DNA from 2 places in the Yoonia sp. D2-7 genome. Region 1 is predicted to be linked to the other one. Evidence: riboswitches for the same ligand, from Rfam matches in the RefSeq annotation. Region 1 holds a riboswitch; the other holds the start of a gene.
The links. A riboswitch is a leader RNA that binds a small molecule or an ion and turns the genes downstream of it on or off. The one in region 1 is predicted to bind thiamine pyrophosphate.

Region 1 (7,725 bases):
GCGGTTCCATTGGATCAGAAAAGCCTATGAAGCTGTCCCCGGATTGCCCATGCCAGAGGTGCTGATCTTGAACGAAAATGATATCGCCCCAACGATTATGCCGGATACAGACGGCAAATGGGGTACGACCCGCTTTGTCGACCCGACTGATCTGCGCCACGACATGCATGTGACGATCGTGACGTTTGAACCCGGTGCTGTGATTCCATTCTTGGAAACTCACGTGATGGAACACGGGCTGTATGTGTTGGAAGGCAAAGCCGCTTATCGGCTGAATACCGATTGGGTCGAGGTCGAGGCCGGCGATTACATGTGGCTGCGCGCGTTCTGCCCGCAAGCATGTTATGCAGGTGGACCGGGCAAATTCCGGTATCTGCTATACAAGGACGTGAACCGGCACATGGGCCTAAAGCCGCTGACGCGTTAAGGCCCTTTGGCCGCCCCGTGATCAGCCTGCGCTGCAACCATGGCATCGACATAACACGCATCGACAGTGCCTAGCCAGTCTTGGTCTAGCTTACCCAGATCCGTTGTGATCCGCGCTAGGTCACCTTCGGCACGCGGACTATCCCAGTACATTTCGTTCGGGATAACAGACATTAACGGGCTTCGCATCGGAAACGGGCCCGCAAGTACCGTCAAACTTACCCCTAACGCAGCGCAGGCCCTTTGCGTTTTTGGACAGTGGGCATTGCAAAACTGTGTGACAGGCGTCCATGACGGCACATCACCGACCGCATCCATTACATTGTCTCGAAAACCCGCGTCTTCAATAATTTTCCGCGGCGATATTGCAACCCACGCAAAATCCACGATTGAAAATAACCCGTTGCCCGTAAGTGTCTGCGCAATTCTCGCGGAACCCGTATTGCCGCCTGCCCCGCTCGCGATGCTAGACAACGCCCACCTCACAAGCAGGCCAGCCTCTGGTGGTAGGCGCGCTTCGCGTTCGGTGAGGCTATCGATAAGGTCTTGCCCCTCTCCGTTAAGCAGCATGGCCTGCGCTGCCAACATCGCAGTTTGCGGCTCCCCAAGATCAAAAAGAGCGCCGACGCCTGCGGCCTTTTCGCCAATCCGCGACGATTGCAACAGTGCCACTGCCAAGGCGTCTTCCTTTGCCGCTTCGGTGAGCCATGATTTGCCCGACAAACCACCCGCTATGCGCAACAGTGCAATCCTGTCTTGCCGGGTCAGATCAGACGTCACGTGGGTATGCAAACTGCCGCGTGCTGCGATACTGGCAAGCAGAACCTGCGCGGCACGGTTTCCATCGCTGGACAGTTGCGCCAGCTTTTCCAGCGCGATTGGATCTTCCCCTGCAAGCCATAAATCTACGCTTGCTGTGAAATTGGCATCGTCAGCGCCGGACATAACCACAGTTTGCGCCATTGCCTGACTGAACCAAAGGACAGTCAGACAAACGCCCGTCAAAAACCGCAAAACACTCATTGGAGAACCACCTGAAATTGATTTCGCACACAATTTCAAGTTGATCCCATTTCGACAATACGAAAAGGCGTATCAAACCAATGCTCTTGCAGGTTCGGCCCTGCGCCGATCCGATCCACCACTGCGAATAGCCCCGGTGCGCTGATCGGTGTCAGTACGCCGTGCCATGTGTTGCGGTGGTAGTTCACGCCTTGGCCCGCTTGCGTCAGAAACGCCTGTGGGTGGTCCGGTTTGCCGTTGTCGTCCGCAGCGACAACCACAACGAATGGCGTGTGCGTCATCGGCATGAACGCTTGGCTGCCGTCGGGGTGACGTTCCATCATATCAAGCGCGATGGGAAAACTGCGGGCCTGCGCGTTAAACAAGCTGATCCCGGCCTTGCCATCTGCAAAGTCGAGCTGGGCAAGGTCATGATGCCGTCCGCAAAGTCCTTGGTTGATGATTTTGTCAGGGTCACCAGCGACTTCTAAGACATCGCCAAACGGCGCGAACGCCTCTGCCGTCAGCGGTTGTAAATGCAGGACGGTCATGTGCCGAACTTCGCGATTAGGCGCAATTGCGCGATGCGTTCGACTTGGCGGCAGGCCTCTTGCAATTCATCAGCCGTGTCATTGAAAAGTCGTCGGTTGAAGGCGGCTGTGATGGTCGCTTTCGTATTGTCGCCCACTGCGATGATGAACGGGAATCCGTGTTTTTCAACGTAACGCGCGTTCAGGTCTTGGAACATTTCGCGTTCGTCGTCGGTCAACGCATCAAGGCCCGCGCTTGCCTGTTCTGCGGTGCTTTCGGCGGTGAGCTTTTTCGCCGCTGCCAGCTTCCCTGCCAGATCTGGGTGCGCCCGCAACACGCCTAGGCGTTGATCATCGGATGCTGTGCGGAACACGCGGCAAAGTGCCGAATGCACGCCCTGTGCGGTGTCATGCGTCGGCCCAAGTTCCAACGCATGCGCACCTTCTGCGATCCACGGGCTATGTTCAAAAATGCCGCCATATTCCGCGACGAAGGTCGCGCGATCCATCTGCGACGGGCGGGCAAAACGCTGATGCGGATGTGTCGCGGCCCAATGATTTGCGATCTGTTCACGCGTCGCGAACCAAACGCCGTCATGCGACTGGAAATGCGCGATCGCGCGGCGCAGGGCAGCAGCACGCCCAGGACGGCCGATGATCCGGCAGTGCAAACCGATCGACAGCATCTTTGGCGCACCAGCGGCACCTTCAGCGTAAAGCGTGTCGAAACTGTCTTTCAGGTAGCTTTCAAACTGATCACCTGTGGTGAAACCTGCCTGAATGCCGAACCGCATGTCGTTGCAATCCATCGTGTACGGCACGATCAACTGATCCTGATCCCCGAATTCCATCCAGTACGGCAGATCGTCAGCGTAACTGTCCGCGATATAGGCAAACTTGCCGGTTTCGGCGGCCAATCGCACCGTGTCGTTTGAACAGCGACCTGTGTACCAGCCGCGCGGCGGAGTGCCGGTGACTTCGGTATGCAAGCGGATGGATTCAGCGATGGCGGCGCGTTCTTCATCCTCTGGCATGTCCTTGTGTTCGATCCATTTCAGACCGTGACTGGCGATTTCCCAACCCGAAGACTGCATCGCCGCGACCTGTTCAGGGGCACGTGCAAGCGCCGTAGCGACACCGTAAACCGTGACAGGCAAATCCGACAGCATCCGGTGCACACGCCAGAAACCGGCACGCGATCCGTATTCGTACAAGGATTCCATGTTCCAGTGACGCATCCCCGGCCAAGGTTGCGCCCCTGTGATTTCGGACAAAAACGCCTCTGACGCGGGATCACCGTGCAGGATGTTGTTTTCGCCGCCTTCCTCGTAATTCAGTACGATTTGCACAGCAATCTTGGCCCCATTCGGCCATTTGGCTGCGGGCGGGACGGCGCCGTAACCAGTCATATCACGGGGGTAGCGGTTCACATTGTTTTCCTTGATCATGCGGGTACCTTGTAAATCAAACTGATCAGCTTGGTTTTCAAATAAAACATGAAGCTGCCTCTTGCACGTCCCCTTTGGCACTTGCGGCGGGCTGACGTATAGACCGACCTTATCAGAGGCACCTTTTGCAGCGGAAAGACCTGTTATGACCGGATTTTTAACAACTCACGTTCTTGATACGGCGCGCGGCTGCCCTGCGCAGGGACTGAAAATCGATCTGTACCGCATTGATGGTGACACGCGGACGCACATCACATCGCTGACCACCAACGATGACGGACGCACAGATAGCCAGATACTACCCGCCGCAGATTTTGCGACTGGCACCTACGAATTGGTGTTTCACGCGGGCGCCTACCTTGATGCGATCGGCACACCCGCTGAGGACCCGCGGTTTCTTGATATCATCCCGATCCGGTTCGGCATGTCAGAGCAATCGCATTATCACGTGCCGCTGCTGCTATCTCCGTTCGGTTACAGCACCTATCGCGGTAGTTAATCGGCGGCGCGGACAATCGGTGCGATCCGGCTGATCACGTAGTCCATAAACAACCGTGTCTTAGGGTCTTGATTGCGTCGGTGCGTGAACAAGCAGGCCAGCTGCACAGGCGTTGGTGGCGTCTCATCCGCCACGACCACAAGCCTGCCAGCCGCAATGTGATCCGCGACCTCGAATACCGGCTTGAGCGCTACGCCGCAGCCATCCAACGCCCAATTGGTCAACACATCGCCATCGTCACATTCGTAACGCCCCGCGACCTGAAACTTCTTGGGGCCATCGGGGGTCATCAACCGCCACTGGAATTCGGTTGCACCCGGAAAGCGCAGGTTCAGACATTCGTGGCCGTCCGCAATCAACGCTGTGCCGTCCAGGGGATGACCACGGGCCGCGATGTAATCGGGCGCAGCGCAAAGCACGCGTTCCACATCCGCGATTTTGCGCATCCGCAGATTGCTGTCCGTCGGTTGGCCCATGAAAAACGCCAGATCTAGCCCTTCCGTCGTCAGATCAACTGTCCGGTCCGTCAACCGCAACCTGACCTGCACGTCAGGATATTCTTCCAAAAAACCGGGAATAAGCGGTGCGATCAAGCGTTTCCCGATGCCCAACGGCACGGCAACATACAGTGATCCGCGCGGTTGATCGGTGATGTTCACGACCTTCGCTTCGGCGGCATCGACGGCCTCTAGTACCTCGCAGGCTCCACCATAGAACGCTTGGCCTTGTTCGGTCGCGGTCAGGCTGCGCGTGGTCCGCTGGAACAGCCGAACGCCCAATTTTTCCTCAAGTTGCGATATCCGCGCTGATGTCACAGCAGGCGATATCCGCAGATCACGCCCAGCAGCAGACATACTGCCGAGTTCGTAGACGCGCACAAAAGTTCGGATATTATCGAGGTATGACATTGTTCTGGATTTTTTGATGCTGTTTGGCCATTCCAAGCAATAGCAGAATAATCACAAGCGGCCTAGTGTGGCCGCACTTTATACATGGCACGGCGGAGACCCTAATGTACGACATGGCAATTCTTTGGGACTGGATCGCATTTTCCGTCCGCTGGCTGCACGTGATCACGGCCATGGCGTGGATCGGCGCATCGTTCTTTTTCATCGCGCTTGATCTTGGCCTAAAGAAAGCACCGAACATGCCCGACGGCGTGCATGGCGAAGAATGGCAGGTGCACGGCGGCGGTTTTTATCACATCCAGAAGTACCTCGTCGCACCCCCAAACATGCCCGAACACCTGATCTGGCATAAATGGCAAAGCTACATCACGTGGGTGTCTGGTGCCGCCCTTTTGATGATCGTCTACTGGGTCGGTGGCGAATTATTCCTGCTCGATCCGACCAAGGCTGATCTGACGTTGTGGCAGGGTATCCTGATCTCTGGCGGTTCACTGACCATCGGTTGGTTGGCCTATGATTTCTTGTGCAAATCCAAGCTTGGCGAACAACCAACCACGTTGATGGTGTTGCTGTTTGTCATCCTCGTTGTGATGGCGTGGGGGTATAACCAGATATTCACAGGGCGCGCTGCGTTACTGCATCTTGGCGCTTTCACCGCGTCGATCATGACAGGAAACGTGTTTTTCCAAATTATGCCGAACCAACGCATCGTTGTCGCAGACCTGAAAGCAGGGCGCACGCCTGATGCAAAATATGGAAAGATCGCAAAGCTGCGGTCGACACATAACAACTACCTGACTTTGCCAGTCGTGTTCTTGATGTTGTCGAACCACTACCCGCTGGCGTTCGGGACTGAATACGCGTGGATCATCGCAAGCCTGATTTTCCTGACCGGCGTTACGATCCGACACTATTTCAACACGATGCACGCCACGGGTGCTGGTCCAAACTGGACGTGGGCGGTCACCGTCTTGCTCATGCTGATCATCGCTTGGCTGTCATCAGTCAGGTCGACAGAAACCATCGACCAGGCCGAAGCCCGCGCGATGACGCCCTATGAACAGCATTATGCGTCTGCCGAAGGGTTCGACGAGGCCTACAACACCGTGCTTGGGAATTGTTCGATGTGCCACGCGCGCGAACCCTTCTGGGATGGCATTCGCTGGGCCCCCAAAGGCGTGTACCTTGAAACGCAAGCGGACGTCGCCAAACACGCAACCCAGATTTACCTGCACGCTGGCGTTTCACACGCCATGCCGCCACCCAACGCGATTCAGATGGACGCCGACGCCCGCGAAACGCTGATCACGTGGATCACAAACGCTAGAAACGATGGCTAGCCGTTAACACGCGTTAACCGCTCCCCTTGCCCTTCCCCATAAAGCATCCTACCAACGCTCTACCTCGGGGGGCCAATACGGCTGAGATTGCGCAAGCTGACCCGTTGAACCTGAACCGGTTAAGACCGGCGGAGGGAAGGTTTAGCACACACGCTATCCCCCAATCCGCCCGTCGCATTTGGAGGATACGATGTTCAAAACCACTTATCTGACAGCTGTTGCGGGACTTTGCTTGGCGACTGCAGCCACGGCAGAGACCCCGAAATTGTCTGTTCTCACCTACGACAGCTTCACCAGCGAATGGGGCCCCGGCCCTGCGGTGGAAGCGGCGTTTGAGGAAATCTGCGCATGTGATCTGGAATTTGTCGGGGCTGGTGACGGCGCTGCATTGCTGGCACGTTTGCAGTTGGAAGGACCACGGACCGAAGCCGATATCGTGCTCGGACTGGATACAAACCTGACAGCCGCAGCCCGTGAAACAGGTCTGTTTGCACCACACGGCATCACGGCTGACTTGACGCTGCCATTGGGCTGGACCGATACGGAATTTATGCCGTTTGACTGGGGCTATTTCGCTTTTGTAGGCAACGCCGACGCGGACGCGCCGACGTCATTGCGCGAATTGGCCGAGAGCGACATCAAGGTCGTGATCCAAGACCCACGTTCATCCACACCGGGCCTTGGTCTGCTGATGTGGGCGAAAGAAGTTTACGGCGACGAAGCCCCACAATTCTGGGACGCGATCGCTGACAACATTGTCACCGTGACACCCGGTTGGTCCGAAGCCTACGGTCTGTTCCTTGATGGCGAAGCGGATGCCGTGTTGTCCTACACGACGTCGCCCGCCTACCACCTGATCGCCGAAGAAGACGATAGCAAGGTCGCATGGGAATTCAGTGACGGCCATTACATGCAGGTCGAAGTCGCTGGCAAAGTGGCAGGCACCGATGTGCCCGAATTGGCTGACCAGTTCTTGGAATTCATGGTGTCAGACGCGTTCCAATCCATCATCCCAACAACCAACTGGATGTACCCAGCCGCCACACCTGCGGATGGTCTGCCTGACGGTTTCGACACTTTGATCGCGCCAGCCACATCTTTGCTGAAAACACCTGAAGATGCGCTTGCTGTTCGTGAAGAGGCATTGGCCGAATGGCGCGCAGCGCTGTCCCAATAATCACGCGCATCCCCGCTGTCATGGCGGGGATGTTGGTGCTGGTGCTGACGCTTGGCACGTTGATCGCAGTTGCGATGCGGGCCGAAGTGGGCACTGGCCTTTCTGCCGCAGATTGGGCCGCGATCAAATTTACGGTATCGCAGGCATTTGTATCTGCATTGGTCAGCATCATCATCGCGATCCCTGTCGCACGCGCATTGGCGAGGCAGTCCTTTCGGGGACGCGGGGCTTTGATTACCCTGCTTGGTGCCCCGTTTATTCTTCCCGTCATCGTGGCCGTTCTTGGATTGCTCGCAGTTTTCGGGCGCAACGGTATTTTGAATGCAGGGTTAGAGGTGTTGGGCCTCCCCACCTTTACGATCTACGGTTTTCATGGCGTGGTTCTGGCGCATGTT
Region 2 (7,725 bases), 980 kb from region 1:
GGCTTTCAGGCCCCCGATCGCGACGGTCGGCAGCGACGTCAAAGCGGCCAATTCTGCCAAACCAGCAAAACCGATCGGCGCCTCGTGATCTTGCTTTGTTGCCGTGCCGAATACCGGCCCGATCCCAAGGTAATCTACGATATCAGGGTCGGCTGCTTGGACAGTTGCAGCTGTTTCGCATGACAATCCCAAGATTTTGTCGGGGCCCAATATCCCGCGTGCGTCTGCCGGAGCCAGATCACTTTGACCGATATGCGCACCGCAAGCATCGGCCTTGATCGCGGCGTCCAGATCATCATTGACGATGACCGGAACACCGGTGCCGACAAGTGCGGCCTTGATCGCGCGGGCCATGTCGACCCGTTCGCGGGTGCTGGCGTCCTTGGCACGCAGTTGCACCATTGTGACGCCGCCCGCGACCGCCTCTTGGACTGTTTCGACCAGCCCATGACCGCGGCACAGTGCTGTGTCTGTCACCAGATACAGTCGCAATTGTTGGCGCAGGCGGGTCATGACTGGATCACGTTGGGCAGATCGTCCGGCTGCACGGCGCTTAGCGCATCAAGGAAATGCATCTGAAAACTGCCGGGGCCCTTTGCCTGCTGCGCGGCCATTGTTCCTGCGACTTTGTAGTGCGCCAGCGTCGCAAGGGCAGCGTCAAAAGCGGGGCCAGTGGCGGCATAGGCGCCCATCAACGCTGTTTGCGCGCACCCCAACGCGGTTACCATCGGCATGATGTCAGACCCGCCAGTGACCTTTGCTGATTGGGTTCCATCTGTCACAAAATCGACCGGTCCGGTGACCGCAATCACACTGCCGTGTGCCTTGGCGATTGCGCGTGCAGCATCTTCTGCAGCATCCACGCTGTCGCCGCTATCGGCACCTTTACCGGCACCCGCCGCACCTGCCATCGCTAAAATCTCGGACGCATTGCCGCGTAGGATCGTGGGACGCAACGCCAATAAATCCTGAGCGACGCCCTTGCGATAAGTCGATATGAAATGTGCAACAGGGTCCAACACCCACGGGATGTTTTTGTCATTCGCCGCGTTTGCGGCTGCCAACATGCTCGCGGCCCATGGGGCGGACAACGTGCCGATATTGATCGTCAGCGCGCCACAAATCGGGGTGAATTCTGCAATTTCTTCAGATGCATGAACCATTGCGGGCGAAGCACCGGCCGCGAGAACAACGTTCGCGGCCACGTTCATCGCGACGTAGTTCGTGATGCATTGCACCAACGGGTTCTGTTCACGAAGCGTTGCCAAAAGGTGTTGCGGGGCCATGATGTCTCCTTTTTCAGCGGAAAAAAGAGACGACGCTCGCGCAAAGCCCGGAACGCACTACCTCCCTCCGCCAGCATTATCTGGTTCAGGTTCAAAGGGTACGTCTCAGCCTTTCGGCGCCCCTGGTACGGTTTGCGTAAATGCACGGGACAGGCGGGTCAAACGAAAAAATTGCCCCATGGGTTGTCTGATGCAGAGGCCCACAGAATTCTTATTGCCCAATAAGTAGGCGTTTTCGAAGAAATGCGAAGCGAGTGCGATGCTTGCATGTCGAACCTGACCTGAATATCCGCCGACTGCGTGCAACGGCTTGATCTTAGCGATAACTCTGTTTTTCTGACCCTATGGACACTTCAAAGAAAAAGACGCTTCGCACGCAATTATTGCCACTTATCGCGCAGGTCTATCCGGACATCGACGCGGATATCCTTCTTAGTCAAATCGTAGACGCTTTTTGGCCAGATGGGACCAAACCACGCAAACATGGCCGAACGCCGAGCAATGATCTGTGGACCGAACATGATGCGGTGTTGATTACCTACGGGAATTCAATACTGGACGGGGCACACAAGCCGCTGGATTTGCTTCATGATTTCTTGCTGCGTCGTCTGAAAGGCGCGGTGAACGGTGTCCATATCCTACCGTTTTTTCCCTACACGTCTGATGATGGTTTTGCGGTATCCGACTTCCGGTCCGTTGATACGCAGCTCGGTGACTGGGCCGATATCAACCGGATCGGGGACGACTTTCATCTGATGTCGGATCTGGTGCTGAACCATGTTTCTAGCCAAGGCACGTGGTTCAACAGTTACTTGCAAGGACAAGAACCCTACGATCAGTTCTTTTTTGAAGCCTCGCCAGACGATGATTTGAACGAAGTCGTGCGTCCGCGGACCACGCCGCTTTTGCAAAAGGTCGAAACCGCGAACGGTCCGCGCCACGTCTGGTGCACGTTCAGCCATGATCAGATCGACCTCGACTTTCGCAATCCAGAGGTGCTGCTGGAATTCCTGCGCATCATTCGCCTGCATGTGGATAACGGGGTGCGCATTGTGCGGCTCGATGCGGTTGCCTTTCTTTGGAAAGAAATCGGGACGCCATCCATCCACCTGCCGCAAACCCACGCTATTGTGCAATTGATGCGGGTGTTATGCGATTTTGCTGCTGAAACAATCATATTGCTGACGGAAACCAACGTCCCAAAAGCCGAAAACCTAAGCTATTTCGGCAACCGGAACGAAGCCCACGCGATCTACAACTTTCCCCTGCCGCCATTGATCCTGCATGCGATGATGTCGGGGTCTGCGCATTATTTGCGTCGCTGGCAAAGCGGGATGCCGCCTGCGCAATTTGGCTGCGCCTATCTCAATTTTACGGCCAGCCACGACGGCATCGGCATGCGCCCCGTAGAGGGTATTTTGCCCGCTGTCGAGCAGGCCAAAATGATCGACACAATCAAAGACATTGGCGGTCTTGTGTCGATGCGTGCCCTGCCTGACGGGGGGCAGGCGCCCTACGAAATCAACACGACGTTCTACGATGCCACGTCGCAAACCTTCACGGGGCAAGACGATCATCACTTCGACCGGTATGTCTGTTCGCAGACCATCGTCATGTCACTTGAAGGGATCCCTGCATTCTATATCCATTCAATGCTTGCGACACCAAACGATCACGCACAGGTGGAAAGGCGCGGCATGAACCGTGCGATCAACCGCCATCGGTGGGATTATCCGACATTAAATGACCTGTTAGATGATCCTGAAACGCCGCAGGCGCGTGTTTTAGGCGCATTGACCGAACGCTTACGGATCAGGGCCGCGCAACCGGCATTTCATCCAAATGCGACGCAATTCACGATGCCGCTGGATAACCGCGTGTTCGGGGTTTGGCGGCAAAGTTTGGACCGGCACCAATCCATTTTTGCACTCCATAACGTCAGCGCTGAAACCGTGCGCGTGGATCATATGTCCATGAACCTGATCGACGATGAGCCTTGGATAGATCTGCTTAGCGGCGATCCGGTCGACATGGATGCAGGGGGCCTGACGCTTGCCCCCTACCAATGTCGTTGGATCAGCAACCGCGGTTAAGTCACTGAAACTCTGCAACATCCGCAAGTGCTGCGGCGTTCATGTCTGCCAAGAACAACGGATCGGCCGCGTGAACCCGGTTCCATGTCGGGATAAATGGTGTCTCGTGCGGGTTTTCCAAGAAGACGTGCCCTGCGCGCATAATGTTTTCAGCAAACAATTCGATTGATCTTTCTTCCGCATGGCGATCAATCGACAGCCCGTTCATCTTGGCATCGTTGTAATAAGATTCCAGCAAATCAAGCGCGCAGCGATAATAGGTCGCTTTCAGCGTCCGGAACACATTGGCGGTAAACACAGTACCATCAGCGGCGAGCTTGCGAAAGACAGCTTTGCAAATGTCCGTGGACATCCGGTTCAGACCGGCGCTGGCTTCATCAATGCTAAGCTCTTGATGTTTATGATCATAAGCATCCGAGATTTCGACCTGACACACCGCTTTTGGCGCAAGGTTACGCCATGCCTCTGACAGAACCCCAATCTCGAGGCCCCAGTCAGACGGGATACGCAGGTCAGGCAAAATCGAGGTCCGCATCGCAAATTCGCCGGACAATGGGTACCGGAAACTGCGCAGGTAATCGATGTAATCGCGGTCCCCAATGACCCGCTTCAGCGCGATCAACAACGGGCTAACCAGCAGGCGCGTCACACGTCCGTTTAGCTGATCGCCACCGATACGGGGGTAATATCCTTTGGCGACCTGATACGGGAAGTTCGGGTTCACGACCGGGTAAACCAAGCGGGCGAGCATATCTTTTTCGTAGGTCAGAATATCGCAATCATGGATCGCCATGACGTCGCTATCGGCACAGCCCAGCAGATAACCCAAACTGGCCCAAACGTTTTTGCCCTTACCTTTCTCGGACGGAGCAAGACCCATCGCCTCCAGTCGCGCACCAAGCGCCAACATCCGTGGGCTGTCGTTCCAAATGACGATGTGATCTTGGTTTAGGCCCTCAAAGAACGACTTGGCGTGACGGAATTGCGCTTCGTCCGCCGCGTCCAGACCGACGATGATCCGATGCAGGTATTTGACTTGTGACAGCTCGGACAGAATGTTCGGCATCGCTTCACGTTCAAGTTCCGAATACAGGCACGGCAGGATCAGCGAAATCTTACGGGTCTGCGAAAAGACATCCAGTTCGTGCTCCATCTCGTCGGTCGATCGTGTGCGCAGGTTGTGTAGCGTCGTGATGTTTCCGTTTTGATGAAAGTCAGCCATGATGGATGGTCCTTTTACAGTTTTAGTCGGTCGAGCAATTCAATAATGGCCGCGTTCCAGCCGATGGGCCCCGCAGCGCTTGTTCGTATGATCCGGCCTTCGGTCTCCCCCGCCAAGGCGGGCAGTGGCGCACGGTGCGGGTTTGCGACCACGACACCGTAGTCTGCGGTCGTCAGCATTTGTACGTCATTCGGGGCATCACCCAACGCGATGGTGTGTTGGGGCGCGTATGTTTGCATGATGTCGCGCATCTTAATGGCTTTGTTGCCACCAAAAGACAGGGTCAAGAAACGACCGCCTTGTTGGGCAATGATCCCGTGGTCTTTCAGATGGTCAATGAAACGGGTCTTCTGCGCGTCGTTGCCACGCCATTGGCCCGGTTCAGAAAACGCCCGCTGCTGCGCCAGTTTTGCGTCGTCATCCGGCAGACCTGTGATGTCTGAAACCTGTATTGCGGACATATCGCCAAAACCAACAAACTGCGCGCGCAACTCTGCGGGGACGTCGTCAATCGCGCTCCTCAGCTGGGGGTAAGTCCCGGTTTTGCCGACCTCGGTCGCCTCGGCGGGCAGCAGTCCCGCGCCGTTTTCGACAATCGCGGGCCATTGATCTAACCCAAGATCAGTGCGGAGCACGCTAACCTCGGCAGCTGTTTTGCTGCTGGCTAAAATGACCGCTGCGCCGATGTTTGCAAGGACTGACAAGGCAGGTTGCGCTGGCGTCCAGGCATATGTGTCGTGATCAATCAACGTCCCGTCCAGGTCGGTAAAAACCATCAAGGGCAAGCGGTTAGCCATATCAGAATCCCCCAAATTCAGGGGCAGATGTTCGCGATGTAGAGGCGAATTTGATCAGCTCGCCTCCCGTTCTGCCCAGCCTGCAAAATAACGTTCAAGGACGATGACGGCATAGTACAAAACGATCCCGAGAAAGGCCAAAGCGATCAGAACCGCAAACATCAAGGGGTAGTCGCCGTTGGTTTCGCCGGACTTGAACAAAGCGCCCAAACCTTTGCCATGCGGGCTGACTATTTCGACCAGATTAGTGCCGATAAAGGCCAATGTAGCCGAGACTTTCAGCGCACCAAAGAATTCAGGCAGCGTTTTGGGCAATGCGATCTTCTGGAAGATCGTGAAGCGGGACGCACCGAGGGCACGCAAAATATCGCGGTATTCCGGTTCAAGCGTCGATAGGCCGATCCCCACAGACACCGCGATCGGGAAGAACGAAATCATGAAGGCCATCAGCACCGTATTGAAATCGTGCTGTCCGATGAAAATCAAGGAAATCACGGGCACCAATGTGGCTTTCGGGATTGCGTTGAAGCCGACCAAAAGCGGGTACAGCGCATCGCGCGCGATCTTCGAAAAGCCAATGATCATGCCTAGGGCCGTGCCGAAAATGACCGCCAGCAACAGCCCCGCGACCGTCCGCCAAAGCGTTTGCCAGCCCATCGTGAAGAATAGCTCTTTGTATTTCCAGAATGCTGGCGGCAAATCGGACGGAGACGCCATTTTGTAGTTCGGCCAGTCATTGACCCAAACCAAGGCTTCCCAAAGTCCGAGGAAAACCAACACGGCCAGGACTGGAACGGCAATCTTACGCAGCATCAATGCACCTCTGCGTCGCGGCCTTGCGCGATTTTGATTTGATCGCGCAGCACATGCAGCATGTCCGCGACCTTTGGTGTGTACAGCATATCGAGTCCGCGATCTTCGGGCAGGTCGATGTCCATCACAAACTGGGTTTTCGCGGGGCGACCCGATAGAACGATGACCTGATCGCCTAGGTAGACGCTTTCACGCAGATCATGGGTAATCAGAACGGCCGTAAACGGCTCAGCGCGGCGCAGATCACGCATTGTTTGCCACAGATCTTCGCGGGTAAACGCGTCCAGCGCCCCGAATGGTTCGTCCATAATCAGCACATCCGGCTTGTGTACGATGGATCGACACAGCGACGCACGTTGGCGCATCCCGCCGGATAATTCAGACGGACGTTTGTCGCCAAATCCCGTCAGTCCAACCATATCGAGCAGGTCCATCGCGCGCGCGACGCGGTCTTTACGGGACATGCGGGGGGCGACGATTTCAAGCGGCAGAATGATGTTATCAAGGATCGTCCGCCATTCCAGCAGCACTGGATTTTGAAACGCCATGCCAACGGTATTGCGCGGGCCTTTGACGCGTTCGCCGTGCAGCCACACTTCGCCTTCGTCAGGCTTCAACAGCCCTGCAACCAATCGGGTCAGCGTAGATTTGCCACAACCAGATGGGCCGACAACAGCGGCAAAAGTGCCCGTCGGGACAGCGACATCTAAACCGTTTAGCACGGGAAGAGGGCCGCTGTCCGTGGCGTATGCGTGGGTTACGCCTTTGATTTCGATAAGGTTTTCGATTGTAACAGCCTTTGGTAGATGGGCCGCCGACAGTCGCGACGGCCCAATTCCTTATTTCAGCATCAAGCTGCCATCTGTCGGCAAATAGCTTCCATCGAAGTAAAGCGCCGCATCAGGTTCAGTCGTGAACTCGTACACAGACTTCGTCTGTTCAATCGCGCTGGCCATACGGTCCGCGTCAATCGTGCCCATGCCGTTTTCAGCTACGAAATCCGTCAGGACGTTGGCATCAATCGCCATTTGCAGACGCTCTGTTTCCAGTGCAGCATCCGCAGCCGGATTACGTTCCATCAGCGCTGCAATTGCGGCGTCAGGCGTCGCAATCGCGTCTTTCCAGCCCATGCCGACAGCGGACAAAAAGCCAGTGATGATTTCAGGGTTCGCGGCTGCAAAATCCGTGTTCACGATGATCGCGTTGCCGTACAAATCGACGCCGTAGTCAGCCATCAACAAAACCGAGATATCGTCATCAGGCACGCCCAAACGTTTCAGGTTCAAAGTAGACGAGAACGAAAAGCCAGTGATGGCGGCGACATTACCTTCAGCCAGCATCGGTTCGCGCGTCGGGAAGCCAACGGGTTCGACTGTAATCGCATCTGCGTCGATGCCTGTCTCCGCTGCAAAAATCGGGAATTGCGCCCAAGCGCCATCAGGTGGCGGTGCGCCCAATACCTTGCCCTCCAAATCCGCTGGGGCTTCGACGCCCAACGACTGGCGGCCTACTAC

Region 2: linked by a shared signal. The riboswitch ahead of thiM (hydroxyethylthiazole kinase) and the one ahead of thiB (thiamine ABC transporter substrate binding subunit) in region 1 are both predicted to bind thiamine pyrophosphate.

Annotation. Positions count from the first base shown of each region.
Region 1 covers NZ_CM147912.1:292,807-300,531, reverse strand. Annotated here, with positions in the region: gene AC0L7R_RS01320 (bifunctional allantoicase/(S)-ureidoglycine aminohydrolase) at 1-427, shown strand, start outside; gene AC0L7R_RS01315 (hypothetical protein) at 424-1,449, opposite strand; gene AC0L7R_RS01310 (ureidoglycolate lyase) at 1,485-1,979, opposite strand; gene puuE (allantoinase PuuE) at 1,976-3,388, opposite strand; gene uraH (hydroxyisourate hydrolase) at 3,552-3,905, shown strand; gene AC0L7R_RS01295 (LysR substrate-binding domain-containing protein) at 3,902-4,813, opposite strand; gene AC0L7R_RS01290 (urate hydroxylase PuuD) at 4,918-6,153, shown strand; TPP riboswitch at 6,209-6,307, shown strand; gene thiB (thiamine ABC transporter substrate binding subunit) at 6,344-7,330, shown strand; gene AC0L7R_RS01280 (thiamine/thiamine pyrophosphate ABC transporter permease ThiP) at 7,306-7,725, shown strand, end outside.
Region 2 covers NZ_CM147912.1:1,276,070-1,283,794, forward strand. Annotated here, with positions in the region: gene thiE (thiamine phosphate synthase) at 1-513, opposite strand, end outside; gene thiM (hydroxyethylthiazole kinase) at 510-1,286, opposite strand; TPP riboswitch at 1,332-1,420, opposite strand; gene AC0L7R_RS06180 (alpha-amylase family glycosyl hydrolase) at 1,631-3,379, shown strand; gene AC0L7R_RS06185 (glycosyltransferase family protein) at 3,381-4,601, opposite strand; gene AC0L7R_RS06190 (HAD-IIB family hydrolase) at 4,616-5,398, opposite strand; gene AC0L7R_RS06195 (ABC transporter permease) at 5,453-6,211, opposite strand; gene AC0L7R_RS06200 (ATP-binding cassette domain-containing protein) at 6,211-6,999, opposite strand; gene AC0L7R_RS06205 (ABC transporter substrate-binding protein) at 7,051-7,725, opposite strand, start outside.